3 regions of the Mesorhizobium sp. B1-1-7 genome follow, and region 1 is predicted to be linked to each of the others. Evidence: predicted binding sites of a transcription regulator. Region 1 holds the regulator's gene; each other region holds the start of a gene.
The links. Region 1 encodes PhoB, which activates phosphate uptake and scavenging genes when phosphate is short. Its sites were predicted from a motif close to TGTCATNNANCTGTCAT; they were not measured.
Positions count from the first base shown of each region.

Region 2: a site for PhoB is predicted at 1,391-1,407, ahead of FJ978_RS02665 (ceramide glucosyltransferase). Genes of this name have one in related genera too.
Region 3: a site for PhoB is predicted at 7,549-7,565, ahead of FJ978_RS08615 (RNA degradosome polyphosphate kinase). Genes of this name have one in related genera too.

Region 1 covers NZ_VFWQ01000010.1:248,167-258,679, reverse strand. The annotation lists gene pstS (phosphate ABC transporter substrate-binding protein PstS) at 1-1,031, shown strand, start outside; gene pstC (phosphate ABC transporter permease subunit PstC) at 1,099-2,082, shown strand; gene pstA (phosphate ABC transporter permease PstA) at 2,086-2,937, shown strand; gene pstB (phosphate ABC transporter ATP-binding protein PstB) at 2,934-3,737, shown strand; gene phoU (phosphate signaling complex protein PhoU) at 3,761-4,468, shown strand; gene phoB (phosphate regulon transcriptional regulator PhoB) at 4,485-5,174, shown strand; gene FJ978_RS19215 (ROK family protein) at 5,493-6,737, opposite strand; gene xylF (D-xylose ABC transporter substrate-binding protein) at 7,007-8,047, shown strand; gene FJ978_RS19205 (sugar ABC transporter permease) at 8,191-9,507, shown strand; gene FJ978_RS19200 (ATP-binding cassette domain-containing protein) at 9,523-10,335, shown strand; gene FJ978_RS19195 (CHASE domain-containing protein) at 10,486-10,513, shown strand, end outside.
Region 2 covers NZ_VFWQ01000002.1:11,657-22,169, forward strand. The annotation lists gene FJ978_RS02660 (O-succinylhomoserine sulfhydrylase) at 1-101, shown strand, start outside; gene FJ978_RS02665 (ceramide glucosyltransferase) at 138-1,289, opposite strand; gene apaG (Co2+/Mg2+ efflux protein ApaG) at 1,509-1,901, shown strand; gene FJ978_RS02675 (Hsp33 family molecular chaperone) at 1,941-2,972, opposite strand; gene argF (ornithine carbamoyltransferase) at 3,085-3,996, opposite strand; gene FJ978_RS02685 (aspartate aminotransferase family protein) at 4,015-5,214, opposite strand; gene FJ978_RS02690 (GcrA family cell cycle regulator) at 5,571-6,089, shown strand; gene FJ978_RS02695 (magnesium and cobalt transport protein CorA) at 6,182-7,189, opposite strand; gene phoU (phosphate signaling complex protein PhoU) at 7,288-8,013, opposite strand; gene FJ978_RS02705 (ATP-binding protein) at 8,122-9,381, opposite strand; gene ppk2 (polyphosphate kinase 2) at 9,501-10,409, shown strand.
Region 3 covers NZ_VFWQ01000004.1:298,097-308,609, reverse strand. The annotation lists gene FJ978_RS08655 (DUF2182 domain-containing protein) at 1-260, shown strand, start outside; gene FJ978_RS08650 (amino acid ABC transporter substrate-binding protein) at 694-1,722, shown strand; gene FJ978_RS08645 (amino acid ABC transporter permease) at 1,786-2,973, shown strand; gene FJ978_RS08640 (amino acid ABC transporter permease) at 2,978-4,135, shown strand; gene FJ978_RS08635 (amino acid ABC transporter ATP-binding protein) at 4,160-4,963, shown strand; gene FJ978_RS08630 (TIGR02117 family protein) at 5,076-5,741, shown strand; gene FJ978_RS08625 (FAD-dependent monooxygenase) at 5,982-7,220, opposite strand; gene FJ978_RS08620 (zinc-finger domain-containing protein) at 7,240-7,485, opposite strand; gene FJ978_RS08615 (RNA degradosome polyphosphate kinase) at 7,630-9,831, shown strand; gene ppx (exopolyphosphatase) at 9,831-10,513, shown strand, end outside.

The sequences.
Region 1 (10,513 bases):
CCGTTGCGATTGCAATGGCTGCGGCGTCCACCATCACCCTTTCCGCGGCAATGGCAGCTGACCTTTCAGGCGCCGGCTCGACCTTCATCTATCCGGTGTTCGCCAAGTGGGCCGACACCTACAAGAAAGACACCGGCATCGGCCTCAACTACCAGTCGATCGGTTCCGGCGGCGGCATCAAGCAGGTCATCGCCAAGACCGTGACCTTCGGCGCCACCGACAAGCCGATGTCCGATGCCGATCTGGAAAAGAACGGCCTCGTGCAGTTTCCGATGGTGATGGGCGGCATCGTGCCGATCGTCAACCTCTCCGGCGTCAAGCCGGGCGAACTCGTCCTCGACGGCAAGACGCTGGCCCAGATCTATCTCGGCGCCATCACCACCTGGGACGATGCCGCGATCAAAGCGCTGAACCCCACCCTCACGCTGCCGTCGACCGCCATCGCCGTCGTGCACCGCTCGGACGGCTCGGGCACCACCTTCAACTTCACCGACTATCTGGTGAAGCTCTCGCCCGACTGGAAGGACAAGGTCGGCTCGGACACGGCCGTCGAATGGCCGACCGGCGTCGGCGCCAAGGGCAGCGAAGGCGTTGCCAATACCGTCAAGCAGACCGACGGCGGCATCGGCTACGTCGAATACGCCTATGCCAAGCAGAACAACCTGTCCTACTCAAAGATGGTGAACGCAGCCGGCAAGGTCGTCGAGCCGTCGCTCGAATCCTTCGGCGCTGCCGCTTCGAATGCCGACTTCAAGACTGCCAAGAACTTCAACGTCATCATCACCAACGAGCCCGGCGACACCACCTGGCCGATCGCGGCTTCGACCTGGGTGCTGATCCACAAGGTTCCCGATGACGCTGCTGCCACCGGCGAAGCGCTGAAGTTCTTCGCCTGGGCCTACAAGGACGGCAAGGAAACCGCCAAGGCGCTCGACTATGTGTCGATCCCCGACAGCGTCGTCGACCTGATCAAGGCTTCGTGGAAGACCGACATCCAGGCCGACGGCAAGCCCATCTACGCCGGCGAGTAACATCTTCTGGAGGAGCGCCGCGCCCGCGGCGCTCCTTTTCCTTCAACTCGAAAGAGCCGAGCTTGACATGAGTGCTGTCCAGGAAGCCTTGCCAGCCATTCGAGGTTCGCGCGACGCCATCGTCAGGCGGTTTGCGCTGACAGACGCGATCTTCCACGCAATGACCCGCGCCGCTGCGATATTGGTGCTGGTGCTGCTCGGCAGCGTCGCGATCTCGCTGTTTGCCGGCTCCTGGCAAGCCCTCTCGACCTTTGGCTTCTCGTTCCTGACCAGCGAAAGCTGGAATCCGGTGACGGAGAAATTCGGCGCGCTGGCGCCGATCTACGGTACCATCATCACCTCGGCAATCGCCATCCTGATCGCCGTGCCGCTCGGCATCGGCATCGCCATCTTCCTCACCGAGCTTTGCCCGCGCCCGCTGCGGCGCCCGATCGGCATGGCGGTGGAATTGCTGGCCGGCATTCCCTCGATCATCTACGGCATCTGGGGCCTGTTCGTGCTGGCGCCGTTCCTGCAGACCACGGTGCAGCCGTTCATCATCAGCGTGTTCCACGGTATCCCGGGCCTCGGCAGCCTGTTTGCCGGCCCGCCCTACGGCATCGGCCTGCTGACATCGTCGATGATCCTTGCCATCATGGTGCTGCCTTTCATCACCTCGATCACCAAGGACGTCTTCGACACGGTGCCTCCGGTGCTGAAGGAATCGGCCTACGGCATCGGCTGCACGACCTGGGAAGTGACCCGCCGCGTCGTCATTCCCTACACGCGGATCGGCATCATGGGCGGCGTCATGCTCGGCCTTGGCCGCGCGCTCGGCGAAACCATGGCGGTAACCTTCGTCATCGGCAACGCGCATCGCATCAGTACGTCGCTGTTTGCGCCGGCAACGACGATCTCGGCGACCATCGCCAACGAATTCACCGAGGCGGTCGGCGATCTCTACACGTCTTCGCTGGTGGCGCTCGGCCTGATCCTGTTCGTCATCACTTTCCTGATCCTTGCCATCGCACGCTACATGCTGATGCGCATCGACGCCCGCACCGGAGCCTGACCGATGTCGACAGCCACGTCGCTTCACCAGAGCCGCAAGCGCAAGAATGGCGTGATGATGACGCTGTGCGTCGCCGCGGCCGGCATCGGCCTTGCCTGGCTGGCGCTCATTCTCGGCGCCCTGCTCTACAAGGGCCTGTCAGGCGTCAATCTTTCGGTCTTCACGGAAATGACCCCGCCGCCAGGCGACGCCGGCGGCCTGCTCAACGCCATCTACGGCAGCATCGTGATGACCGTCATCGGGATCATCGTCGGCACGCCGATCGGTGTACTGGCCGGCACCTACATGGCCGAATACGGCCGCTTTTCGAAGCTCACCACCGTTGTGCGCTTCATCAACGATATCCTTCTGTCGGCGCCGTCGATCATCATCGGCCTGTTCGTCTACGAATTGATGGTCCGGCCGATGGGGCACTTCTCGGCGATCGCCGGCGCCGTCGCGCTGGCCATCCTGGTCATCCCCGTCGTCGTGCGTACCACTGAGGACATGCTCAACCTTGTGCCCAACGCCTTGCGCGAAGCCGGCACCGCGATCGGCGCGCCGCGCTGGGTGGTGATCCGCTCGGTCGCCTACCGCGCCGCGCTTTCGGGCATCGTCACCGGCATATTGCTGGCCATTGCCCGCATCTCCGGCGAAACGGCGCCGCTGCTGTTCACCGCGCTCAACAACCAGTTCTGGTCGAGCAATCTCAACGCGCCGATGGCCAGCCTGCCTGTCACCATCTTCCAGTTCGCTCTCAGCCCCTACGAGGAATGGCAGCAACTGGCTTGGACCGGCGCACTCATAATTACATTGACGGTTCTCGCGCTCAGCATCTTTGCGCGCAGCCTGACCGGACGCAGAGAGGACAAATGAGCCAGATGTTGTCTCCAGACATGACGATCGCCGCCGAGGCAGCCGCCAAGGCAAAGATCGAGGTCAAGAACCTCAATTTCTACTACGGCCAGTCGAAGGCGCTGAAGGACATCACGCTGTCGCTGCCCGAACGCAGCGTCACCGCCTTCATCGGCCCTTCGGGCTGCGGAAAGTCGACGCTGCTGCGCGTCTTCAACCGCATCTACGAGCTCTATCCCAGGCAGACCGCCGAGGGCCAGGTGCTGCTCGACGGCAAGAACGTTCTCGACCGTTCGCAGGACCTCAACCTGTTGCGCACCAAGATCGGCATGGTGTTCCAGAAGCCGACGCCGTTCCCGATGTCGATCTATGAGAACATCGCCTTCGGCGTCAGGCTCTACGAGAAGATCAGCAAGGCCGAGATGGACGGCCGCGTCGAACAGGCGCTGAAGCGCGCAGCACTCTGGACCGAGGTCAAGGACAAGCTCAATGCCAGCGGCCTCAGCCTTTCGGGCGGCCAGCAGCAGCGGCTCTGCATTGCCCGTACCGTGGCGGTGAAGCCGGAAGTCATCCTGCTCGACGAGCCGGCCTCGGCGCTCGATCCGCTGTCGACCGCCAAGATCGAGGAGCTGATCGACGAATTGCAGGCCGACTACACGATCGTCATCGTCACCCACAACATGCAGCAGGCGGCGCGCGTATCGAAGCAGACGGCCTTCATGTATCTGGGCGAACTGGTCGAGTTCGACAAGACGGAGAAGATCTTCACGTCGCCCCGCGAGAAGCGGACGCAGGACTACATCACCGGCCGCTTCGGCTGATCACGCATACGAGGACCAGGATCATGGCCGAACACACGGTTGCAGCCTTCGATGAAGATCTCGGACAGATCAGCAGGCTGATCAGCGACATGGGCGACCTCGCCGGCTCGATGGTCGGCGGTGCCACCAAGGCGCTGCTGAACTCCGACAATGCGCTCGCCCAACGCGTCGTCTCCGATGACGCGATCATGGATGCGCGCCAGCGCGAGCTGGACGACCGCGCCATCACGCTGATCGCCAAGCGCCAGCCGATGGCCGACGATCTGCGCCATGTCGTCGGCTCGATCCGCATGGCCGGCGATCTCGAACGCATCGGCGACCTTGCCAAGAACATCGCCAAGCGCGTCGGCACGGTCGGGCTCTCCGCCACGCCGCGCGACCTGTCGCACTCCATCGACGCGATGGCGCAGCTGGTGCTGATCCAGGTTCAAGGTGTCATCGAGGAATATGCGGCGCGTGATGCCGCGGCACTGGCGAAGCTGCGCGCCGACGACGAGCGTATCGACGTGAAATACACCTCGGTGTTCCGCGAACTGCTGACCTACATGATGGAAGATCCGCGCAACATCACCGCCTGCACGCATCTTCTGTTCTGTGCCAAGAACCTCGAACGCATCGGCGACCACGTGACCAACATCGCCGAGAATGCGTATTATGTGCTGACCGGCACGCAGCTGCCCGCCAATCGCCCGAAGCAGGACGAAACCGCGATGTCGGCGCCGGCGGCATAGCAGGGGTGACCAGCCGATGATCGCGCCACGCATCATGGTGGTGGAGGATGAGGAGCCGCTAGGGGTGCTGCTCCGCTACAATCTGGAATCGGAAGGCTACCAGGTCGAGGTGGTGACGCGCGGCGACGAGGCGGAGATCCGCCTGCAGGAGAACGTGCCCGACCTTCTGGTGCTCGACTGGATGGTGCCGGCGGTGTCCGGCATCGAACTCTGCCGGCGCCTGCGAATGCGGCCCGAGACCGAGCGGCTGCCGATCATCATGCTGACCGCGCGGGGCGAAGAAAGCGACCGCGTGCGTGGGCTCTCCACGGGCGCCGACGACTATCTGGTCAAGCCGTTCTCGACGCCGGAGTTCATGGCCCGCGTCAAGGCGCTGCTGCGCCGCGCCAAGCCTGAAGTGCTGTCCAGCGTGCTCAAGGTCGGCGATATCGTGCTCGACCGCGAATCGCACCGCGTCTACCGCAAGAAGAGCGAGATCCGGCTCGGGCCGACCGAGTTCCGCCTGCTCGAATTCATGATGCGCCATCCCGGCCGCGTGTTCTCGCGCAGCCAGCTGCTCGACAATGTCTGGGGCGAGACGATCTACATCGACGAGCGCACCGTCGACGTGCATGTCGGCCGGCTGCGCAAGGCGGTCAACAATGGCCGCATGCCGGATGTGATTCGCACCATTCGCGGGGCAGGGTACGCCATCCGCGAAGATTAGGTTCTTCGGCGCGGAAGGTTAGACAGTCGGATTTCGTGCTTAAGCCGGATCGCTTTACCTTGGCGATTCGCGAAAACGTCCATTGCTTCGTCATCCACGGGCGGAGCAAGAAGCGAAGCGACGCGGCATAGACCCGAGGATCCATGCCGCGACTTCGAAGCGTTGCCTCGGTGCGGAATTCTGCTCCGCTGCACTCCGTGGCCAAGGTCGCGGCATGGATTCCAGGGTCTCCGCGACGGAGCTTCGCTCCTGCTCCGCCCAGGGATGACGAAGTCGTGAGGCTTTGTCCAACCCACGGATGTTACGATGGCTTCGATTTCACGCCACGTTCTTCCCAGCCGCGCCTGCTCTCGCCTGCACGCCCGGCGCGAATATTTCCTGATCGACGAAGGTCAGAGCGCGCATGGCGCAGCCTTCGCGGATCAGCGGCAGTTCGTTAGGCTCGGTGTCGAAGGAGATCGATTTCGAGTGCTGGCCGCCGGCGGTCTGTGCAATCGCCTCGCGCAAGGCCGGCTCGATCAGGTCGAAGGCGGCGGCGCTGACGCCGACCATGGCGACCGGGGCGGGATCGATCAGCGCGAACAGGCTGCCCAGGCCATAGCCCAGCGCCTCGCCGGCCTTGCGATAGGCCTGGCGCTCCGGCCCGTCCTTGTCGCGCGCCGAAGCCGCCAGCGCCCGCATGTCGGCGTCGCTGACGTCGATCGGTTCGGTGTCCTCGCCAAGCTGTCTCGCGTTGCGCCAGATGGCGTAGTTGCCGGCATAGGCCTCGACGCAGCCGCGCCGTCCGCAGCGGCAGAGCGCGCCGCCTGGGCGGTGGATCATGTGGCCGAACTCGCCGCCCGAGGAATGGGTGCCGGTGAACAGTTCGCCCTTCAGCACCAGGCCCATGCCGATGCCATGCGACAGCAGAATGGCGATGAAGTCGTCGCGGTAGCGCTCGGGATCGCGCCAGCGCAGCGCCACCGCCATCATGTTGCAGTCGTTTTCCATGGTGGCGGGGATGCCGAACTCGGCTTCGAATATGTCGGCGAAGGCGATGTCGGTCTGCGGCGTGATCGGCGACCACAGCATGGCTCGCGCCTCGGTGTCGGTGATGCCCTGGACCGCCAGCGCGATGCGGGCGACGCTGCGGATGTCGATGTCGGGGTCCTCGAGGCGCCGCCTTACGATTGCCGTGCATTCGCCGATCAGCGCCTCGCGCGACATGGTCAGCGTGTCCAGCCGGCGCTGTTCCTCCGATATCACCTGGCCGGCATAGTCGATGACGGCGACCGACAGGAAATTCAGCGACAGCACCACGGTCATCACCGCCGCCGCCTCGGGGTTGAGGGTGAGGCCGACCTGCGGCCTACCGCGTTTTAGCGAGCCGGCCTCGCTCGGCTTGCCCTCGGTCAGGACGCCTTCGCCGATCAGGTCGGAGGAGATCGCCGAGATGGTCGAGTGGCTGAGGCCGGTGGTCGCGGCGATCTCGGTGCGCGAAGGCTGACCGGCACGGCGCACGGCCGCGATCACCATGGCGCGGTTGCGCCGGCGCAGATCGTCGTGGCGGATTCCGACCGACATGTTTCCCACATCCTCCCGATCGCCGCGGCCTTTCGTGCCTCCCGAAGGCCGCCAGCGAAGCCACCAAATACTGGCAGAAGCGCCCCACGCTGTCATTATTTATTCCGGAGCTCGAAAAAAAGTCTGCGGCACCTCAAAATCCATCAGAATCATTGTTGACAGTGTTCCGGTGATGGACCAGTGTTTTTTCGAGGCTCGAAAAAATAGGGCCTTTGTGCCGGCCTTAGGGCCAGTTTGGTCGCGCCATACGCGGCGCAGGGAGGAATATCATGAAGAAATTCACAGCCGCCATCCTGGCGGGTGTCGCCATGTCGCTGACGCTTGCGTCGGTCGCGCAGGCGAAGGACAAGGTCATCGGCGTTTCATGGTCCAATTTCCAGGAAGAGCGCTGGAAGACCGACGAGGCCGCGATGAAAAAGGCGATCGAGGCCGCCGGCGACAAGTACATCTCCGCCGACGCGCAGTCCAATCCCGGCAAGCAGCTCACCGATGTCGAAAGCCTGATCTCGCAAGGCGCCAATTCGCTGATCATCCTGGCGCAGGATGCCTCGGCCATCGGCCCGGCGGTGCAGAAGGCGCTGGACGAAGGCATTCCGGTCGTCGGTTATGACCGCCTGATCGAGAACAAGGACGTCTTCTACCTGACCTTCGACAACAAGGAAGTCGGTCGCTTGCAGGCCAGCGCGGTGTTCAAGGCCAAGCCGGAAGGCAACTACGTCTTCATCAAGGGCTCGGGTGCCGATCCGAATGCCGACTTCCTGTTCTCGGGCTCGATGGAAGTGCTCAAGGAAGCCATCGACAGCGGCAAGATCAAGAATGTCGGCGAAGCCTATACGGACGGCTGGCTGCCCGCCAACGCCCAGAAGAACATGGAACAGTTCCTGACCGCCAACGACAACAAGGTCGACGCGGTGGTCGCGGCCAATGACGGCACCGCAGGCGGCGTCGTCGCGGCGCTGACGGCGCAAGGCCTTGCCGGCACCGTGCCGGTGTCCGGCCAGGACGGCGACCATGCGGCACTCAACCGCATCGCGCTCGGCACCCAGACCGTGTCGGTGTGGAAGGACGCGCGCGAACTCGGCAAGAATGCCGCCGAGATCGCCTCGCAGCTGGCCGACGGCAAGAAGATGGCAGACATCGCCGGTGCGAAGGACTTCACGACGCCTGGCGGCAACACCGTCAAGTCGCTGTTCCTGACACCGGTTGCGATCACCAAGGACAATCTCAACGTGGTCATCGACGCCGGCTGGATCAAGAAGGACGAGGTCTGTGCAGGCGTCGCCGCCGGCAGCCTCGCGGCCTGCAACTGATCTCGAAGACGTCAGACAATGAAACGCCGCGGCTGCCAGGCCGCGGCGTTTTTTCAGGAAGATTTGTGTTTCCGCCGCGGGCGGGTAACTTCCAGGCTCTATTCCGGCATCCGCGTCAGACGGCAAGCCGGCGGGAGGATTTCATGACCGACACGACCTCAAATGCACCGGCCGACACCGCGCGGGCATCGGAACTTGGCGCGGTCGCCCGGTTTCTGAAGGCAACCGAACTCGACACACGCATGCTTGGCATGGTCGGCGCGCTGCTGGTCATCTGGATCGGCATCCACATCCTGTCGGGCGGACTTTTCCTGACGCCGCGCAATCTCTGGAACCTGTCGGTGCAGACGTCCTCGGTCGCGATCATGGCGACCGGCATGGTGCTGGTCATCGTCATGCGTAACATCGACCTTTCGGTTGGCTCCGTCGAAGGTGTGATCGGCATGATCATGGGCGTGGCGCAAGCCGAATTCCTCATTCGCGTCATCGGCTTCCAGCTTGGAAATCCCTGGCTCTGGATCATTGCGCTGGCCGCCGGCGTGGTGCTCGGTCTCCTGATCGGCGCATTCCAGGGCTTCATCATCGCCTATCTCGAAGTTCCGGCCTTCATCGTGACATTGGGCGGCCTGCTGGTCTGGCGCGGCATGGCATGGCTCATCACCAACGGGCGCACGGTCGCGCCGCTCGACGCCACATTCCAGCTGATGGGGGGCGGACCGAGGGGCTCGATCGGCGCCACCGCCAGCTGGATCATCGGCGCCGTTGCTTGCGCGGCTGTCGCTTTCGCGCTGCTCAACGGTCGATCGCAGCGCAAACGGTTCAACTTTCCGCTACGTCCGGTCTGGGCGGAAACCTTTCTCGGCGTAGTCGCCTGCGCTGCCATCCTTGGCGCGGTGTGGATCGCCAATTCCTATCCGTGGCCAATCGGCATCGTACGCCAGTACGCTCAGCAGAACGGCATCGCCATTCCCGAAAATGGACTGTTCATCGCCCACGGCATTGCCATACCGGTGCTGATGGCGGTGGCGGTCGGCATCGTCATGACGTTCATCACCAAGCGCACCCGTTTCGGCCGCTACGTCTTTGCCATCGGCGGCAATCCGGAGGCTGCCAATCTCGCCGGCATCAACACCCGATGGGTGACGATGAAGGTGTTCATGATCATGGGCGTGCTGGCCGCGATCAGCGCTGCGATCTCGTCGGCCCGTCTTAACGCGTCGACCAATGCGCTGGGCACACTGGACGAGCTTTTGGTGATTGCCGCCGCCGTTATCGGCGGCACCTCGCTTGCCGGCGGCTCCGGAACGGTGCTCGGCGCCATGCTCGGTGCGCTGCTGATGCAGTCGTTGCAGTCCGGCATGGTGCTGCTCGGCATCGACTCACCGCTGCAGAGCATCGTCGTCGGCGCCGTGCTCGTCGTCGCGGTCTGGCTCGATACCGTCTACCGCAAGCGGGTCTAGGGAAGGAGAACCATCATGGCCGACAACACCGCTCCCGCATCTGCTCCCGCCGGCACGTCGCTGGTCGACATGCGCAACATCTCGATTGCCTTTGGCGGCATCCGTGCCGTCGACGACGCCTCGATCGATCTTTTCCCCGGCGAGGTCGTGGCGCTGCTCGGCCACAATGGCGCGGGCAAGTCGACGCTGATCAAGATCCTGTCCGGCGCCTACAAGCGCGATGCCGGCCAGATCTTCGTCAATGGCGAGGAAGCGGCGATCTCCAACCCGCGCGACGCCAAGAAATACGGTATCGAGACGATCTACCAGACGCTGGCGCTGGCCGACAATGTCGACGCCGCCGCCAACCTGTTCCTCGGCCGCGAGCTGATGACCGCCTGGGGCACGCTCGACGACGTCGCCATGGAGGCCGAGGCGCGCAAGGTGATGGGGCGGCTCAATCCCCGCTTCCAGCGCTTCAAGGAGCCGGTGATCAAGCTGTCTGGCGGACAGCGGCAGTCGGTGGCGATCGCGCGCGCGATCCTGTTCAACGCCCGCATTCTGATCATGGACGAGCCGACCGCCGCACTCGGTCCGCAGGAAACGGCACAGGTCGGCGAACTGGTGAGGCAGCTCAAGTCGGATGGCATCGGCATCTTCCTGATCAGCCACGACATCCATGATGTGTTCGAACTGGCCGACCGGGTCTGCGTGATGAAGAACGGCCAGGTCGTCGGCACCGCGCGCACCACCGACGTGACGCAGGACGAGGTGCTCGGCATGATCATCCTGGGTAAATGTCCTCCGGGAGCCATTCCGGGGCCGGGCGCGCTGAAGATCGCCGCCTGAGGCGTTTTGTCGGTCCGGCATCGGCCGATCGGGCACGGCCGGTTGCCGTTCACGTGATGTACCAGCGATCACGATGGCTTGGCCTTGCCATTGTGTTGACCCGGCGACTTGCCCATAAAGGTCCGATATCGCTCATGGATCGCATCACCGTTGAAGAAACTTTTTCCAATCGTCGCGT
Region 2 (10,513 bases), on a different contig from region 1:
AACTCGGCATCGGGCCAGGTACGCTCAGGCTGTCGGTCGGCCTGGAGGATACCGACGACCTTCTGAAAGACATCGCGCAGGCGTTGAGGGCAGCCAAATAGGGAAGACAGTCCGGTAGGTCCGTCGAGCAGGCGCGATCAGGCGCTCGACGGCGTCTCTTCCAGTTCGGCCGCCTTGGTGCGGATGGTCATCGCATTGCCGCGCCAGTCGACGGCGCCGCCGAGCCAGCCACGCGTCCACATCGCCGGCAGGAGCAGGTCGCGCACCATGATCGCCGCGACCATGCGCGGCGACAGGTACCAGCCCTTGGACCAGGCCAGGGCGCACTCCGGAAGATAGAAGGCCGCCAACACGGCAAGCGCGGTCGCCCAGAGGCTGAAGCCGGCGCTCGCCGCCGCGACCAGCGCAAGCGCCAGCGGCACCACAGCGCCAGTCAGGACTTCGGGCGCGAAGAACAGCGGGAAGGTGACACGGCGCAGGCGCGCCCAGCGGGCCTGGCGCGACCAGATCTCGCCAAGCGTGCGCCGGCCAAGCGGCTGCTCGAAGGGCGAAGCGACGAGATTGACGCGCAGGCCAAGGCCGTTCACCAGCTTGGTCGCGGCGGCGTCCTCGGCGATCTCGGCCGCCAGCGCGCGAATGCCGCCATTGGCGTCCAGCATCGGCTTATTCCACAGCATGCTCTTGCCCTGGGCGAAGCCGAGGCCGAGCGCCTCGCCGGCATATTGCCAGCGGGCCTGCAGCGTGTTGAGGAAGGCGCATTCGACATCGGCCCAAAAACCGTCGGGACGCGAGCCGATCGGCGTCGAGCAGACAAGACCGGTATCCGCCCGCCACGCCGCCATCAAATGCTGGATGTAGTCCCTGGGCATCAGCACGTTGGAGTCTGCAAGAACGACCCAGTTGTGGCGCGCCGCTTCCCAGCCTTTGACGCAGTTGTTGAGTTTGGGATTGGCGCTGACGCGGTCGTCGCCGATCAAAAGCCGGGCCGGCACTTTGGGAAACCGGGCAATCGCCCTGTTTATCAGTTTGACGACCGGATCGTCGGCATGGGCGACGCAGAAGATCAGCTCGTAGCGCGGCCAGTCGAGCGAGAAGGCGCGTTCCAGTGTCTCGTGCGTGAACGGCTCGACACCACGCGATGGCACGACAATCGACACCGGCTGCGATTTGCCGCCCGGCGGGGCGATCATGGTTCGCCGCTTCAGCTGCGATGCGGCAAGCGAAATGCTGGCGGCGTTTGAGAGGATGAGAGCAGTCGAAAGCGAGGCGGCTATGAGAGCGAGTTCCATCGAGATCTGGTCACTCCAGAAAAGACGGCCGGCTTTATGGCCGTTTTCAACAGTTCGACAGAGCGTCGAGTCGCCCGCTTGGCGCACACCACCATTGTCCTGTGTCACTTAAATGACATTCTTTGCCGGCACCTGCGTTTCAAGACCAGGCGCGACAAGACGCGCATGTTGACCTGCTCGCCGGGAGCGCCGAAATTACCGGATCTTTTGGAGCCGCTCATGTATAGCGCCGTCACGCGCAACATCGAAGTGCAGGTCAGGCCGTTCTATCTCGAGGACCGCTCGGATCCTTCGGAGAACCGCTATGTCTGGGGCTATCAGATAACGATCGACAACCAGTCGGACGAGTTCGTGCAGCTTGTGTCGCGTTATTGGCACATCACCGACGGCACCGGCCGGGTCGAGGAAGTGAGTGGGCCGGGCGTCGTCGGCGACCAGCCCGAACTCAATCCCGGCGACAGCTATCAGTATACGTCCGGCTGCCCGCTCTCGACGCCATCAGGGATCATGGTCGGCCGCTACACGATGCGCAACAAGCGCGGCGAGACCTTCGACATCGCCATCCCGGCATTTTCGCTCGACCTGCCGGGGACCAGGCGGACGGTGAATTAGCGTCTTTCTCCCCGTCCTGCGGGGAGAAAGACGCTTCCTTCATTGCGCCGCGAATTCCGCCGGGTCGAAGTCATATTGCTTCGAGCAGAACTCGCAGGCGACGTGGATGCCGCCATCCTCGGTGCTGTCCTTGATCTCCTGCGCGGAAAAACCCTCGAGGATGCCGCGGATCTTGTCGCGCGAGCATGAGCACTGGTCGGCGACGGGAACGCCGCCGAAGACGCGCACGCCATGCTCATGGAACAGGCGATAGAGCAGCCGTTCGGCGCCGATCGTCGGATCGATGAGTTCGGTCGGCTCGATGGTGCCGAGCAGCGCCAGCAATTCCTGCCAGGAATTGTCGGCCGGATCATGGATCTCCTCGCGCGGATCGCCATCGCCGCCGGGCAGGTCCGGAACGCGCATGCGCTCGGGCGATTGCGGCAGGAATTGCGCCAGGATGCCGCCGGCACGCCACTGCTCGCGCGCGCCGCCAGGGCCGGGCGTCAACAGCTTGGCCACCGACAGCCTGATATCGGTCGGGATCTGTTCCGACTGGCGGAAATAGGTGCGCGCGGCGTCTTCCAGCGTTTCGCCGTCGAGCTGAACGATGCCCTGGTAGCGCTGCGTGTGGGCGCCCTGGTCGATGGTCAGCGCCAGAACGCCGCTGCCGAGCAGCGTCTGCTGCGATGTCTCGCCGGCCGCGACCAAAGCCTCGAGCCGATCGGCGTCGAAGCGCGCATAGGCACGCAGCGCCGAGGGCGTGGAGAAGTCCGCCACCAGCATGTCGACCGGCCCATCGGTGCGGGTCTGCAGGATGAACTTGCCCTCGAACTTGAGCGAAGTGCCGAGCAGCACCGTCAGCACACAGGCTTCCGCCAGCAGGCGCGCGACCGGCTCGGGATAATCGTGGCGGCTCAGGATGGCGTCGAGCATCGGCCCGAGCTGGACCGTGCGGCCACGCACGTCGAGCGGGCCGACCTCGAAGGGCACGACGTGATCGTCGCCGGCGTAGCCGAACTCGCCGAGTTTGGGGTGGTGTTCAGTCACTTGATACGTTTCCAACATGACAAAGCTCCGGGGCAAGGCCATGCCGTCCTCTCGGGAGCATGCGTCCAAACGCGCTTGATTTGCGTGATGCGGCGCAGATAGGCATCGCGCCCCCGCAGATCAAGCGCCCAGACACTTCAAGCACCGAGACACTTCAAGCGCCAAGACACCAGGCAAGCACGGCCTTCTGGGCGTGGAGCCTGTTCTCGGCCTCGTCGAAGACCACCGAATGCGGGCCGTCGATGACTTCGTCGGTCACTTCCTCGCCGCGATGAGCAGGCAGGCAGTGCATGAACAATGCGTCGGGATTCGCCCTGGCCATCAGCTTGGCATTGACCTGATAGGGCGAGAACACGTTGTGGCCACGGGCGCGATGCTCCTGCCCCATCGACACCCAGCAATCGGTGACGATGCAGTCGGCCTGGTCGACGGCCTCCTCGGGCGAGCGGGTGAAGTGCAGCTTGCCGCCATTCGCCTGCGACCAGTCGATATGCTTCTGCGCCGGCTCGCTGCCTTCGGGCACGGCGACGTTAAGGTTGAAGCGGAACCGCGCCGACGCCTCGAGCAGCGAATGCAGCACATTGTTGCCGTCGCCGGTCCAGGCAATGGTCTTGCCGGCAACCGGACCGCGATGCTCCTCGAAGGTCATGATGTCGGCCATCAGCTGGCAGGGATGGGTATCGTCGGTCAGCCCGTTGATGACCGGAATGGTGGCGTTCTCGGTCAGCTCCAGCAGCCGTTCGTGCGAGGTGGTGCGGATCATGATGGCGTCGACATAACGCGACAGCACCTTGGCGGTGTCGGCGATGGTCTCGGAGCGGCCGAGCTGCATCTCGGTGCCGGTCAGCATGATGGTCTCGCCGCCAAGCTGGCGCATGCCGACGTCGAAGGACACCCGCGTGCGCGTCGACGGCTTGTCAAAGATCATGGCCAGCACCTTGCCTTCGAGCGGCTTCGAGCGCTCGCCGGCCTTGAGGCGCTCCTTGCGCGCCACCGCATCGGTCAGCATGAAGCGCAAATCGCCTTCGGAAACGGCGGAAAGATCGGTGAAGTGGCGAAGTGACATCGGCAACGGTTCCGGGATTTACTTCGCGGCGGCGGAGGCGATCGCCTCCACCAGGCCCTTGGCGCCGGCGCGGATGCGATCGAGCGCATCGTGGATCTCGCTATCGGTGACTGTGAGCGGCGGCAGCAGGCGGATGACGTTGTCGCCGGCCGGAACCGCCAGCAGGTGCTGGTCGCGCAAGGCCATGTTCACCTTGGCATTGGGCATGGCGCATTTGAGGCCGAGCATCAGCCCGGTGCCCCTGATGTCCTCGATGACCTCGGGAAATTCGTCGGCAACGGCGGCAAGTCCCTGCTTTATCAGCAGCGCCTTGCGCTGGACGTCCTCGAGGAAGCCCTCTTCGAGCACAACATCGAGTACGGCGTTGCCGACCGCCATGGCCAGCGGGTTGCCGCCGAAGGTGGTGCCGTGCACACCGGCGGTCATGCCGACGGCCGCTTCGTCGGTGGCAAGGCAGGCGCCCATCGGGAAGCCGCCGCCAATGCCCTTGGCAATGGCCATGATGTCGGGCGTGACGCCTGACCATTCATGCGCGAACAGCTTGCCGGTGCGGCCGATGCCGCACTGGACCTCGTCATAGATCAGCAGCAGGTCGTGCTGGTCGCAAAGCTGGCGCAGCCGCTTCAGCGATTGCGCAGGCACCGGGCGGATGCCGCCCTCGCCCTGCACCGGCTCGATCAGGATCGCGGCGGTCTCCGGGGTGATCGCCTTTTCGGCGGCATCGATGTCGTCGAAGCCGACCTGGTCGAAGCCTTCGACCTTGGGTCCGAACCCCTCGAGGTATTTGTACTGGCCACCGGCCGCGATGGTCGCCAGCGTGCGGCCGTGGAAAGCACCCTCGAAGGTGATGGTGCGGAAGCGCTCGGGATGGCCCTTGACAAAGTGGTAGCGCCGCGCCGTCTTGATCGCGCATTCCAGCGCCTCGGCGCCGGAGTTGGTGAAGAACACCTTGTCGGCGAAGGTGGCATCGGCCAGCCGCTCGCCAAGCCGGCTCTGCCCGGGAATCTCGTAAAGATTGGAAACGTGCCAGAGCTTGGCTGCCTGCTCGGTGAGGGCCGCGACCAGGTGCGGATGGCCGTGGCCAAGCGAATTGACTGCGATGCCGCCGGCGAAATCGAGATATCGCTCTCCCTTGTCGGTAACCAGCCAGGAGCCTTCCCCATGGTCGAAAGCCAGGGGTGCGCGAGAAAAGGTCTCGAAAAGCGCCGAACCGCTCATTATATGCTTCTCCGGTGCCGGAAAATCAAAAAAGCCGCCAAAGCGGCGGCCTTTGCGGCTTATCGTGTTTTTCGGCCATGAAGTCAACGAAAACGTCGCGTAGTGGCACGCGGCAAGCCCCCTGACAGGACGCCGGCTCATAAGAGAGCGGCAAGTTGGGGAAAACCGAAAAAACCGATTCGTGTTGCACTTGGGACTCTTGTCACCGAGTCAGCGCATAGAGTAGTTGTAGTCGAGAAATAACTAGATTTCGTGCGGCGGACCTAATCACCAGATATATGTGGTGTCTGCCCCAGCAGTGGTGCTGGGTCGGGAGTGGATTCTGATTGCCGCACGGTTAGCAGGAGCGCGGTCTCATGAACTGGACTGACGAGCGGGTCGAACTTCTCAGAAAACTGTGGTCGGAGGGTCTGAGCGCAAGCCAGATTGCTGCGCAGCTCGGAGGGGTCAGCCGCAATGCGGTCATCGGCAAGGTGCACCGGCTGAAACTGTCGGGCCGCGGGCGCGCAACTGCGGCGCCGGCACGCCAGAAGAAGACGGCGCAGGGATCGACCGTTCAGAAATCGGTGGCGCGGGCCGCAAGCGCATCACGTCACGTCACGACATCGATCGGCGCCACGGCCTTGCAGACCCAGTTCGACGCCGAACCGGTGGCGCGGCACTACATCCGGCCGGTCGAGAACGTCGTGGTACCGATCTCACGGCATCTGCAGCTCGTCGAGCTGACCGAGCGCACCTGCAAGTGGCCGAACGGCGATCCGCTTTCGGAAGACTTCAATTTCTGCGGCAACGAAGCCGCCGAAACCGGCCCTTACTGCAAATACCACGCCCGCGTCGCGTTCCAGCCGGCGGCGGAGCGGAGGCGCAATCGCTGAATAGCGAATAGCGAATAGCGGCGAACTAGGCTTTAGCGAAGAGGCAAGTCTGTTGTCCCTATTCGCTACTCGCTATTCCCTATTCGCTCTCTTCACAGCCACCCGTTCTTGCGAAACCGCCAGTACAGGACCGCGCAGATCAGCGCGATGGTGGCCAGTACCATCGGATAGCCATATTCCATCCTCAGTTCCGGCATGTCGGTGAAGTTCATGCCGTAGATGCCGGCGAAGGCGGTCGGCACGGCCAGGATGGCCGCCCATGAGGCGAGTTTCTTCGAGATCGCCGTTTCCTGGCTCTGACCGACCAGCAGGCTCGCCTCGAAGGCGAAAGCCAGCACCTCGCGCAGACTGTCGATCTTTTCCTGGACGGTCCGGATGTGGTCGGTCACGTCGCGGAACAGCGGGTGCATGGCGGAATGGATCTGCGGCAGGTCGGCACTGGTCAGCCGGCGGCAGACTTCCACCAGCGGCAGCGCTGCATTGCGCAGGCGCAAGAGATCGCGGCGCAGCATATAGAGGCGCTCGATGTCGGGGCCGGTCATCGGCTTCAAAAGGACCTTGTCCTCGATCGCCTCGACCTCGTCCTCGATCTGCTCGAGCACCGGCATGTAGTTGTCGACGATGAAATCGAGAATGGCATAGAGGACGAAATCCTCGCCCTTGGCCAGCGAATGCGGGCAGCTTTCCCAGTGCTGGCGCACGGCGGCATAGGACGTCGAAGGCCCGTGCCTGACGCTGACGATGTAGCCCGAGCCGACGAACAGATGCGTCTCGCCGAAGGTGACACGTCCTTCGATCAGCTGCGCGGTGCGGGCGACGATGAACAGCGCATCGCCATACTGTTCGATCTTGGGCCGCTGATGCGGATGTTCGGCATCCTCGATCGCCAGTTCGTGCAGATGAAATTGCGCCTGGACACGCGACAGGAGCTCCCGGTCGGGTTCAAGCAGCCCGATCCAGACGACGTGTCCCGACTTCTTGGCCCACTCGCCGGCTTCCTCGATCGGGATGTCGGCAATGCGACGCCCGGCGGTGTAGACGCCGGAGGCGATGATGCCTGACTGCGGCGGCGCGGGCTTGAACTCCCGGACATATTCCATCGCTGCCTCCCGAAAGCATTGCCTTCACTGGGGAACCAACCCGTCTGGCATCGGGATAGTTTAGCGCAATATGATCAAGCGTTCGAGCAAAAGTGCATTCACGTCGCCGACAGTGGCGGTGAAAGGCCGATCTTGTCCGTCTTGTCGCCCTTCGGCCGGTCCGCGGGCATCTGGTCGCCGGTGACGATGTAGTAGATGGTCTCGGCGATGTTGGTGGCGTGGTCGCCGATGCGCTCGATGTTCTTGGCGCAGAACAGGAGATGCGTGCAGGGCGTTATGTTGCGCGGATCTTCCATCATGTAGGTCAGCAATTCGCGAAACAGCGACGTGTACATGGCATCGATCTGGTCGTCGCGGTCGCGCACGAAACCGATCTTCTCGACCGAGCGCGACGCGTAGACGTCGAGAACTTCCTTGAGCTGGGTCAGCGCCAAATTGGCCAGGGCCTCCAGACCACGGAACAGGCTGGTCGGCTGGCGCCCGTCGGTGACGGCGACCACGCGCTTGGCGACGTTCTTGCCGAGGTCGCCGACCCGTTCGAGGTCGGCGGAAATGCGGATGGCGCCGACAATCTCGCGCAGGTCCGTCGCCATCGGCTGGCGCCTGGCGATGATGATGATCGCCTTGTCGTCGATCTCGCGCTGGCCCTCATCCAGCACCGCGTCATCGCGGATGACCTTCTGGGCCAGTCCCGGATCGGCGTTGACCAGGGCGGCGACCGCCTGCTCGACCATGCGTTCGGCATGGCCGCCCATCGCCGCGATGCGCTTCGACAGATATTTCAGTTCCTCGTCGTAGGCGCTCACTATGTGCACGGACTGCATGGACGAATGCCTTCCCACGGATGTCTTGAGTCGTTTCCTCGAATCCCCGCTGATACGCTAACCGGATGACAGAAAAAAGAAACGGCCTCTGGGAAAACTAGGGCAGCATCAGTGCGCCGGCAAATGAACAGAGAAGGCGGCGCCCTTGCCGACCTCCGACCTGATCGTCAGCCTGGCGTTGTGACGCGTCAGGATATGCTTGACGATCGACAGGCCGAGGCCTGTGCCTTTCTGAGTCCGGCTGGTCTCGACATCGATACGGTAGAAGCGCTCGGTGATGCGCGGAATGTGCTCCTCGGGGATGCCGGGGCCGAAATCCCTGATCGTCACGTCGATACCGGGTTCGGAACCGTCGTCACCGGGCGCGATCGACACCACGACGCGGCCGCCCGACTGGCCGTATTTGCAGGCGTTCTCCAGAAGGTTCTCGAAAACCTGGAACAGCTCGTCGCGGTCGCCCGGCACATCGAGCGGCCCGTCGGCGAAATCGCGCTCGATGACGACGTTGTTTTCGCGGGCCAGAGGGGCCAGGGAATCGATGACGCTGTCGACGGTCTGGCGCAGATCGACCTCGGTTCCCGGCTTCAGATAAGGCTTCATCTCCAGTCGCGACAGCGACAGGAGATCATCGATCAGGCGCGCCATGCGGCCAGTCTGGTTTTGCATGATCTGCAGGAATTGCTCGCGCGCCGCCGGATCGTTGCGGGCCGGTCCGCGCAGCGTTTCGATGAAGCCGGAGATCGAGGCCAGCGGAGTGCGCAATTCGTGGCTGGCATTGGCGATGAAGTCGGCGCGCATGCGGTCGATGCGACGCGTTTCGCTCTGGTCCTTGAACACGAGCACATAAAGATCGGTGCCGTGTCCGACCGAGGACGCGCTGACCCGGTAGGCGCGCTCGACCGGCAGTTTCTCGGTATAGTCGACGACATCCGAGGCGACATTGCCCGACAGCACGCCGTCCAGCAGGGCCTGCATTTCCGGCGCCCGGAATTTCAGCGATAGCGATATGCCCGGTGCAATCCCGCCAAAGGCGGCGAAGGCAGCGGCGTTGGCGTGGACGATGATGGCGGCATGGTCGAAGATGATGAGCGGGTCGGCGACGGCCGCCGCCAGATATTCGCCGGAGAGCCGCTGCAGGCCGATCGCTTCGATCGACGCCGCACCCTCAAAGGATTGGCGGACACCAGCCGTCGGCAACATCGCGGCCGCGAGCAGCAGGAGCAGCGCCGGCACCAGCACGTAAGCGGAAATACCCGCGAAGGCGATCAGAACCGCCACGACACCGGCCGCAAGCAGCCAGCGGCTGTTCCACAGCCTGACGGCCAGGGTCCGCGCCATGCCTTTCTGCTCTGCGTCCAGGTCTGTCATCCGCCCGCGTGCCCGCGCCTATGCCGTCCCCACCGGTCGTGCGGCGACGGAAACTTCCGCTGGACCGCTCCGGAGGCTCCCAATAGCATGAGTCCGGATGCTTAAAAGGGTTCGTCTCGATGAAAAAAGCCAACGAAGACTCCGCCGCGCCGACTTCGGGTCCGCTGAAAATCAGGATCGGCGGCAAGGAGCGGGAGTTCGATATCGAAAATCCCGAGCTTCCAGATTGGGTCGAGGACAACAAGCTGACCGCGGGCGGCTATCCCTACGACAAGAAAATGAAAAGCGATGAGTATGACGAGACGCTCGAGAAATTGCAGATCGAGCTGGTCAAGGCGCAGGCGTGGCTGCAGGCAACGGGCAAGCGGGTGATGGCGCTGTTCGAGGGCCGCGACGCCGCCGGCAAGGGCGGCACGATCTTCGTGGTGCGCCAGTACCTCAACCCACGCACGGCGCGCAACGTGGCGTTGACCAAGCCCACGCCCACCGAGCTCGGACAATGGTACTACCAGCGTTATGTCGACCATTTCCCGACGGCGGGCGAATTCGTCACCTTCGACCGTTCCTGGTACAATCGCGCCGGCGTCGAGCCGGTGATGGGGTTCTGCACGCCGCAACAGCACGAGAAGTTTCTCGACGAGACGCCGCATTTCGAGCGGATGATCGTCAATGACGACATCCACTTCTTCAAATTCTGGCTGAATATCGGCCGGGAAACGCAGCTCGAGCGCTTTCACGATCGCCGCTACAGCCCGCTGAAGAGCTGGAAGTTCTCGCCGATCGACATTGCCGGCATTACCAAATGGGACGATTACACCAAGGCGCGCGACACCATGTTCGAGCGCACCCACAAGGAATTCGCACCGTGGATCATCGTGCGGGCCAATGACAAGCGCCGTGCGCGGCTGGCGGTGATGCGGCGCATCCTGTTGTCGCTGCCCTATGAGGGGCGCGATCTCGATGTCGTCGGCAAGGAAGACAAGAAGATCATCGGCGAAGGGCCGTCATTCCTCGGCAAGGAAGGCTGATGCCTGCCGTGCCGCGTGACGTCCACGCGGCACGGCATTGTTGGCGATCCTCAGGCCGTGCCGCGTGGCGTCCACGCGGCACGGCATTCTTGGCGAGCGTTTCA
Region 3 (10,513 bases), on a different contig from region 1:
TGGCCAGCCATGGCGGGTTCCGTTCCGCTCCGTTCGGCGCGCTTCGGCTCGGTATCGAACACGGCGCCTATTGCCTCGGCTGCTGCTGGGCGCTGATGGCCCTGCTGTTCGTCGGCGGCGTCATGAACGTGCTGTGGATCGCCGGCATCGCCGCACTCGTCCTGCTTGAGAAGATCATCCCCACCGGGCAATTGGTGCCGCGCACTACGGGCGTGCTGATGGCCGCAATCGGCGTCTGGTTCATCGTCGGGGCATCCTGAACAGCTTCGCATCCTTGCCCGCGAAAGCCGCGGCCGTGTCTGCTCCGAGACGGATCGTGTCTGTCCGGAGACAGATGATGTCAGTCGATCGCGGCGGGACGCCAGTAACGCGGAGTAACGGGCAAGGACGGATTTCGACCGGGAATCTCACTTTACGTAAGGCTGATCATGCCGACTTTATTTGCGCTCATGACTAAATCGCGGGCGCTCTTGTCCGCAATTCAGGCATTCGGGGCAATCGATTTTCAAACACGTTGGAAATCAGTCATTTCCCTTGACCTCACGGGAATTATCGCCTTCGATGCTGTCCGTGAATGGGAGGCAGCGCGTCGGTTTACGATGCGGGGTTCCGGGAATGGGCCGGAATGGGAGCTGCGTTCACACGGGAAAAAAGATCAGGTTTTGCCTGAAAACAGAAAAGGGTCTGTGGGTCATGAAACACATTGCTATCAGCATTCTTGGCGCCGCTGCGCTTGGATTGATGGCGTCGGCCGCATCGGCTACCACGCTCGATACGGTCAAGGCGAAAGGCTTCATCCAGTGCGGCGTCTCGACAGGCCTCGCCGGCTTCTCGGCGCCGGACGACAAGGGTGACTGGCAAGGCATCGATGCGGATTTCTGCCGCGCTGTCGCAGCCGCCGTCTTCGGTGACGGCACCAAGGTCAAGTTCACGCCGCTCAGCGCCAAGGAGCGCTTCACCGCCCTGCAGTCCGGCGAAGTCGACATCCTGTCGCGCAACACCACCTGGACCATCAACCGCGACACGGCACTTGGCCTGAATTTCATCGGCGTCACCTACTATGACGGCCAGGGCTTCATGATCAACGCCAAGAAGCTGCCGGGCGTCAACTCGGCGCTCCAGCTTTCGGGCGCCGCCGTCTGCGTGCAGAGCGGCACCACCACCGAGCTCAACCTCGCCGACTACTTCAAGGCGAACAAGATGGAGTACAACCCGGTCGTCTTCGAGAAGCTCGAAGAGGTCAATGCTGCCTATGACGCCGGCCGCTGCGACGTCTACACCACCGACCAGTCGGGTCTCTACGGCATCCGCCTGACCCTCGGCTCGCCTGCGGATCACGTCGTGCTGCCCGAGATCATCTCCAAGGAGCCGCTCGGACCGGCGGTGCGCCAGGGCGACGACCAGTGGTACCACATCGTCAAGTGGACTTATTTCGCGCTGCTCGACGCCGAGGAACTCGGCATCACCAAGGCCAATGTCGATGAGATGAAGAATTCCGCCAGTCCGGAGATCAAGCGCGTGCTCGGCCAGGAAGCCGACACCAAGATCGGCACCGATCTCGGTGTCTCCAACGATTGGGTCGTCAACATCGTCAAGGCCGTCGGCAATTACGGCGAAATGTTCGACCGCAATGTCGGCTCGGGCAGCCCGCTCAAGATCGCCCGTGGCATCAACGCGTTGTGGACCAAGGGCGGCCTGCAATACGCTCCGCCGATCCGCTGACCGAAATGTGATCCGGGAGGCAGATCGTCTGCCTCCCGGTTTCTCTTTCCAGGGGATGGTCGCATGGCATCGCAGGAAATCCTTCGCGAGGAGCCAAGCCGGGCTTCGTTCGTCAATGATCCGAAAGTCCGCAGTCTCTTCTTCCAGACGCTGGTCGTCATCGTGCTGTTCGGCTCTGTCTGGTGGATCGTGCAGAACGTCATCGACAATCTGCAGCGCCTGCACATCGCCTCCGGCTTCGGCTTCCTTAGGGGACGCGCCGGTTTCGACATCTCGGACACGCCGATCGCCTATACGTCGGACTCGACCTATGGCCGCGCCATCGTCGTCGGCCTGATCAACACCATCATCGTCGCCGTCGCCGGCATCATCACCGCCACCATCATCGGCTTCGTCATCGGCATCGGCCGTTTGTCGCAGAACTGGCTGATCCAGAAGATCTGCACCGTCTATGTCGAGATATTCCGCAACATCCCGCCGCTGCTGGTCATCTTCTTCTGGTATTCGGGCGTGCTGGCCGTGCTGCCGCCGCCGCGTGACAGCTACAACCTGCCCTTCGGCTCCTTCCTCAACCAGCGCGGCTTCTACTTTCCGCGCCCGGTCTGGGGCGACGGCTCCTGGCTGATCCTGGTCGCGCTCGTCGTCGGCATCGCTATGGCGTGGTTCGTCGCCCGCAAGGCGCGTCAGCGGCAGATGGCGACAGGCCAGCAATTTCCTGTGTTGTGGACTTCCGTGGCGCTGATCGTCGGGCTGCCGCTGCTCGCTTATGTGCTGAGCGGCTTTCCGCTGAGCTTCGATCTTCCGAAACAGTCGACCTTCAACCTGACCGGCGGCTTTCAGGTCAAGCCGGAGTTCCTGTCGCTCTATCTGGCGCTGTCCTGCTACACGGCGGCCTTCATCGCCGAGATCGTGCGGGCCGGCATCAGGGGCGTCAGCAAGGGTCAGACCGAAGCCGCCGCCGCACTTGGCTTGCGGTCCGGATCGATCCTGCGGCTGGTTGTGGTGCCGCAAGCCATGCGCATCGTCATTCCGCCGCTGACCAGCCAGTATCTCAACCTGACCAAGAACTCCTCGCTGGCCATCGCCATCGGCTATCCCGACCTGACGGCGACCGCCGGCACGGTGCTCAACCAGACCGGCCAGGCGGTCGAAGGCGTGCTGATCATGATGATCGCCTATCTCATCCTCAGCCTGGTGACATCGGCCGTCATGAACGTGGTCAATGCCAGAATGGCGCTGGTGGAGAGGTAGGACCATGCAGGAACACGACATGTCCTGGGTGCGTACCGAAATGGCTCTGGCGCAGCCGGCGCCGGCAAGCGTCAGCGGTCCGATGGCCTGGGTGCGCAAGAACCTGGTCGGCACGGTCGGCGACACCATCCTGACCATCCTCGGCATCATCATCGTCGCCTGGGTGCTGCCGCAGGTCATCGGCTGGGCGTTCATCAATGCCGTCTGGACCGGGCCGGATCGCACCGTCTGCGCGACCGTGGCACAAGGCGGCATTCAGCCGGATGGCTGGAGCGGCGCCTGCTGGGCCTTCGTCAACGCCAAGTTCGGCCAGTTCATGTTCGGCACCTATCCGGTCGAGGAGCGCTGGCGGCCGATCGTGGTCGCCATCCTGTTCGCGGCGCTGCTGATACCGATGCTGATCCCGCGCGTGCCCCGCAAGGGGTTGAACGCCATCCTGCTTTTCCTGGTGCTGCCGATCGTTTCCTTCTTCCTGCTGGTCGGCGGCATGTTCGGTCTGCCGCATGTCGAAACCTCGCGCTGGGGCGGGCTGCTGATCACGCTCAGCCTCTCCTTCGTCGGCATCGCCGTGTCGCTGCCGCTGGGCACAGTGCTCGCGCTCGGCCGGCGCTCCAAGATGCCGATCGTCAAGATGCTGTGCGTCATCTTCATCGAGGCCGTGCGCGGCATCCCGCTGATCACCGTCCTGTTCTTCGTCTCCGTCATGCTGCCGCTGTTCCTGCCGGCCGGCGTCACCTTCGACAAGTATTTGCGGGCACTGATCGGCGTGTCGCTGTTTGCCGCCGCCTACATGGCCGAGGTGGTGCGTGGCGGGCTGCAGGCGATCCCGAAGGGCCAGTATGAAGGCGCCGATTCGCTCGGCCTCGGCTACTGGCAGAAGATGAGCCTGATCGTGTTGCCGCAGGCGCTGAAGCTGGTCATTCCCGGCATCGTCAACACCTTCATCGGCATGTTCAAGGACACCAGCCTGGTCCTCATCATCTCGATGTTCGACCTGCTCGGCATCGTCAAGCAGAACTTTTCCGACGCCAATTGGGCAACGGCGCAGACCGCGAAATCCGGTCTCGTCTTCGCGGCCTTTGTGTTCTGGCTGTTCTGCTTCGGCATGTCGCGCTATTCAATGTACACTGAACGCCGGCTCGACACCGGCCACAAACGCTAAACAAAAAAGCAAGGGGACCCCGTCATGGCCACCGAAAATGCCGTCAGCGCGGAAGAGATCAAGGTCAACGCCGCCAAGATGCATATCTCCACCACCGATGTCGCCATCGACATCATCGCCATGCACAAATGGTATGGCGAGTTCCATGTGCTGAAGGACATCAATTTGAAGGTGATGCGCGGCGAGCGCATCGTCATCTGCGGCCCGTCGGGCTCCGGCAAATCGACGATGATCCGCTGCATCAACCGGCTGGAAGAGCACCAGAAGGGCAAGATCATCGTCGACGGCAAGGAACTCACCAACGATCTGAAGAAGATCGACGAGGTACGCCGAGAGGTCGGCATGGTGTTCCAGCACTTCAACCTGTTCCCGCATCTGACCATCCTGGAGAACTGCACGCTGGCGCCGATCTGGGTGCGCAAGACGCCGAAGAAGCAGGCCGAGGAAATCGCCATGCACTTCCTCAAGCGCGTGAAGATCCCGGAACAGGCCAACAAATATCCTGGCCAGCTGTCCGGCGGCCAGCAGCAGCGCGTGGCGATCGCGCGCTCGCTATGCATGAACCCGCGCATCATGCTGTTCGACGAGCCGACCTCGGCGCTCGATCCGGAAATGATCAAGGAAGTGCTGGAGACCATGGTTGGCCTGGCCGAGGAGGGCATGACCATGCTGTGCGTCACCCACGAAATGGGCTTTGCCCGCAAGGTCGCCAACCGGGTGATCTTCATGGACCAGGGCCAGATCGTCGAGCAGAACACGCCGGCCGAGTTCTTCGACCACCCGCGCCACGAGCGCACGAAACTGTTCCTGTCGCAGATCCTGCACTGAGCGCTCCGACGCCAGTTCAGGAAGCCCGGCCGCACCACGGCCGGGCTTCCTTGCATTTGAGCGAGCGGATCGCTTGCATTGGAACGCGGCTGAGCCGCAAAGTCGCTGCCTCATGAGAAAACTCGGCCGTTTTCTGGGTCTGCTGTTGATAGCGGCCGCGCTCGCCGCGACGCTCGGCACGCTGTTGCCGCGGCCGCTGTGGCCGGCCGCCGCGGCGGGCGAGGGCACACGGCACATATTGGTGCTGAAGAACCCGATCCACACCGACATCGCCATTCCGGTGGACGATGCCGTGCGCCAGCGCTTTCGTTTCCTGGTCGAGGCTGGCATCCCGGCCGACAGTCCCGAGGTGCGCTATATCGTCTTTGGCTGGGGTGGCCGCGCCTTCTATCTGGAAACGCCGACCTGGTCGCAACTGAAGGCCATTCCGGTAATGAAAGCACTGACCATCGACGCCTCGGTCGTGCATGTCGATGTCACCGGCGATATCGTTGAACCGCATCCCGATGTCGCCAGCTTCGACATCGGCGAGGACCGTTTTGCGGCCTTGCTTGATTTTATCGCAGCCAGCTTTCAGCAAGGGGCCGGCGGCCCAATCGTCATCGAGAATGCGGCCTATTCCAGGTTCGACCGCTTCTACGAGGCGAACGGCCATTTCAACGCGCTGGTCGGCTGCAACACCTGGACGGCGGCGGCGCTGCGCACCGCAGGCCTGCGCACCGGCTGGTGGAACCCGCTGCCGGCTTCGCTTGGGTGGTCGTTGAGCTTGTACAATTAGTGTGCGCATTTCGCGAATTGGCAAACGTCGCGTTCCTTCGCGCCCCCCCTCTGTCCTGCCGGACATCTCCCCCACGAGGGGGGAGATCGGATCTCGCTCCGGCTTTCGCTAATCTCCAACGTTTGCAAAAGGACGCCGGCGCCAAAGCTGCCAATCTCCCCCCTCGTGGGGGAGATGTCCGGCAGGACAGAGGGGGCGCTGTCCCCGCCAGCCCATCGGTTTCTTTATTGTCTCGATGTCCTACCGCCTGATAATCTTCGGTTGCTCCCACCCGTAGAGCCAGTCCAGATCCGCCGCGAGCTTTTCCGCTGGCCGCGTCGCCAGCACCAGGTTGCGAGCCAATGCCACTGGACCCCAGGCATGCCAGGCCAGCCGGTTGAGCGCGCCGCGCCGGATCACCTTCTCGACGCGCGGTCGCCTGAGATTTTCCCAGATCGCCAGGCCCTGCTTCGGATCGGCCGGGAAGTCGGCAATTACCCCGGCAAGCGTTGCGGCATCTTCGATGGCCATGGCGGCCCCTTGTGCCGCGAATGGGGTCATCGCATGTGCGGCGTCACCAATCAGGGCGATGCCGGTTGGTGTCGTCCAGTGCTGCTTCTGGTCGACCGTATGGAGCGGCCAGGTCAGCCACGGGCCGGCCATTTCCACCAGCCTTGCAAGGGCTGCCGCCGTGCCGCTCATAGCATTGGCAAGGATGACGGGATCGGCATGGCCCGACCAGCCCTCGGCAATGCGCTCGCCTTTGGTGAAGGCGACAAGGTTGAAGGCATCGCCCTTGCTGACGGGATAGGCGACCATGTGGAATCCCGGATGCAGAAAAGTCGTGACGCAATCAGCCGCCCCAATCGCGGCAAAGGCTTGCCCGGCGCCGCTGTCGGCGGCAACAGTCGTGCGCCAGGCCAGTTCGCCGGAAAAACGGCTTCTTGACGATCCCCCCCGAGCTCGATCGACAACCGCGCGCACGGATGACCACACGCCGTCGGCGCCGACCAGAAGGAAGCCCTGTGACTGGACAGTCTTGCCGTCCGTCTCCAGTGTCGCCGTCACACCATGATCGCCTGTGGCAGCGCCGCTGACGCGCGTACCCTTGACCAGATGAATATTCGGGTTTTCGGCAACGTGTGCGGTCAGCGCGCTCTGCAGATCGGCTCTGTGGGCGACGAGATAAGGCGCCCCCCAGCGTTCTTCGGCGGCTTGCCCGAGTGGTACACGCGCCAGTTCGCGCAACGTCCTTGCGTCCTTCAGCACCACCGCCTCGGGCCGCACCGCCGCCGGCAGCAGCCGGTCGAGCGTGCCGAGTTGGCGCAGGATGCGTGTCGCGTTGGGGGAAAGCTGGATGCCGGCGCCCACGGCCTCCAGCCGCTGCGCCTGTTCGAACACCTGCACGGGATAGCCGCGTTCGGCGAAGGCAAGCGCCGCGGTCAGCCCGGCAACGCCCGCTCCGGCGATGACGACTTGCCGGGAGCGCTTGTCATCCATCAGGTCCGTCGCGGAAGGATCAGGCGGCCTGGTCGATGTAAAGGCAGCCCGCCGGCAGCGTTTCCGTCGCCTTCAGCTTCGGCGAATAGCGGTAGAGCGTCGAGCAATAGGGGCAGACCTTCTCATTGTCATCGCCCATGTCGAGAAACACATGCGGATGGTCGAAAGGCGGGTTGGCGCCCGTGCACATGAATTCCTTGACACCGATGTCGATTGCCGGAAAGCCCGCATCGTTCTGGAAATGGGGAATGGAACCGCCTGCCATCGTCGTCTCCTTAACGCAGTCTCGCATGCATCTGGATCATAACAGGTCTCTTTGCAAGATCGATGAAATCAAACTGTCGCAAAAGCCTGTCAGAGGATAAGTTAAGCCGGTTAACCGGCCGAGCTGGTGGGAAGAGCAGGAACAATGAACGAACTGAAGCCGGTGCAGAGCGAATTCATCAATGTCGAGGCGGCGAGCCCGGAGGGCGGCAATCCAGACCGTTTCGTCAATCGCGAGTTTTCCTGGCTGCAGTTCAATCGCCGCGTGCTCGAGGAATCGCTGAACACCAATCATCCGCTTCTGGAGCGCGTCCGCTTCCTGTCGATCTCGGCCGCCAATCTCGACGAGTTCTTCATGGTCCGCGTCGCCGGCCTCGCCGGCCAGGTGCGCGAGGGCATCGTCTTGAAGAGCCCTGACGGCCGCACGCCCGAACAGCAGCTCGAACAGCTGCTGCGCGAGGTCGAGCGGCTGCAGGAAGACCAGCAGAAGAGTCTATCGGCGCTGACCGTGCTGCTCAACAAGGAAGGCATCGAGACCATTACGCGGGATGCGCTGACCAAGGATGAGAAGGCCTGGCTGGAAGAGCATTTTCAGGACCAGGTATTTCCGGTGCTGACCCCGTTGTCGATCGACCCGGCGCATCCATTCCCGTTCATTCCCAATCTCGGTTTCTCGATGGCGCTGCAGCTTCGCCATCGCAAGAATGGCGAGGAGATGAGCGCGCTCTTGCGCCTGCCGGTGGCGCTGAAGCGCTTCATCCGTCTTCCGGACCGCAAGCACCATGTCCGCTTCATCCCGCTGGAAGAGGCGGTCGGCCTCTACATCGGCAAGCTGTTCCCCGGCTATGAGGTCAAGGGTTCCGGCACATTCCGCATCATCCGCGACAGCGACATCGAGGTCGAGGAGGAATCGGAAGACCTCGTGCGCCTGTTCGAGACGGCGCTGAAGCGCCGCCGCCGCGGTTCGGTGATCCGCATCGAATTCGACAAGCTGATGCCCAGCGAATTGCGCGACTTCGTCGCCGGCGAGCTTGGCGTCTCGTCGAGCCGTATCAGCGTGCTCACCGGCCCGTTGGCGCTCAGCCAGATCTCCGAGATCGTGGCGGTCGCCCGCGACGATTTGAAGTTCACGCCCTACAATCCGCGCTTTCCCGAGCGCATCCGCGAGCATGGCGGCGACTGTTTCGCCGCCATCCGCGAGAAGGACATCATCGTCCACCACCCCTATGAATCCTTCGACGTCGTGGTGCAGTTCCTGCGCCAGGCCATGGCCGACCCCGAGGTGGTGGCGATCAAGCAGACGCTTTACCGCACCTCCAACGACAGCCCGATCGTGCGCGCGCTGGTCGATGCGGCCGAGGCCGGCAAGTCGGTGACCGCGCTTGTCGAGCTCAAGGCCCGTTTCGACGAGGAAGCCAACATCCGCTGGGCGCGCGATCTGGAGCGCGCCGGCGTGCAGGTCGTGTTCGGTTTCCTCGAACTCAAGACCCACGCCAAGATGTCGCTGGTGGTGCGCCGCGAAGACGGCAAACTGCGCAACTACGTGCATCTGGGCACCGGCAACTACCATCCGGTCACCGCGCGCATCTATACTGACCTGTCCTTCTTCACCACCGATCCGACGATCGCCCGCGACGTCGCCCAGCTGTTCAATTTCATCACCGGCTACGCTGAGCCGACCGACGAAATGCGGCTGGCGATCTCGCCCTTCACGCTGAGAAGCCGCATTCTGAAGCACATTTCCGCCGAAGTCGCCCATGCGCTGGAAGGAAAGCCGGCTCGCATCTGGATGAAGATGAACGCGCTTGTCGACCCGATCATCATCGATGCGCTCTATGATGCCAGCCGCGCCGGCGTCGAGATCGACCTCGTCGTGCGCGGTATCTGTTGCCTCAGGCCTCAGGTTCCGGGGCTTTCGGAAAACATCCGGGTGAAGTCGATCGTCGGCCGGTTCCTCGAGCACAGCCGCATCTATTGCTTCGGCAATGGCCATGGCCTGCCCTCGGACGAAGCGATCGTCTACATCTCCTCGGCCGATCTCATGCCGCGCAATCTCGACCGCCGCGTCGAGACCATGGTGCCGATCACCAATCCAACTGTGCATGAACAGGTCCTTGGCCAGATCATGCTCGGCAACATCATGGACAATCAGCAAAGTTTCGACGTATTGGCTGATGGAACCTCCCGGCGCGTCGTGCTGGAGGAGGGCGAGGAACCGTTCAACGCGCAGGAATATTTCATGACCAATCCGAGCCTGTCGGGACGGGGTGACGCGCTGAAGTCGCACGCGCCCAAGCGCATCGCGCAGTTCAAGCGCCGCAAGAAGAACGCCGCAGCGTCCGGCTGATGCTGTCTGATTCCCAGGGCCGGCTGCAGGACCGCCGACCGCTGTCCATCATCGACATCGGGTCGAATTCGATCCGCCTTGTCGTCTATGAGGGACTGGCGCGTTCGCCGACCATGCTGTTCAACGAAAAGATGCTGGCCGGCCTTGGCCGCGGCATCGTTTCGACCGGCAAACTCGATCCCGAGGCGGTGACGCGCTCGATGGAGGAGTTCCGCCGCTTCCGTGCGCTCTCCGACCAGGCCGGCGCCGAGCACATGTATGTCTTGGCCACCGCCGCCGCCCGCGAGGCGATCAATGGTCCCGATTTCATCCACCGCGCCGAAGAGGTGCTGAAGACCGAGATTCGTGTCATCAGCGGTCGCCAGGAGGCCTATTATTCGGCGCTCGGTGTCATTTCCGGCTTCCACCCGGCCAACGGCATCGCCGGCGATCTCGGCGGCGGCAGCCTCGAACTGGTCGACGTCAATGGCGAGGCGATCGGCGATGGCATAACGCTGCCGCTCGGTGGCCTGCGCCTGCAGGACATGGCCAAGAACTCGCTTACCCAGGCGCAGAAGATCGCGCGCGACGAACTGGCGCGGGCCAAGCTGTTGAAGGGCGGGCAGGGCCGGCCCTTCTACGCCGTCGGCGGCACCTGGCGAAACCTCGCCCGGCTGCACATGGAGATGACCAACTACCCGCT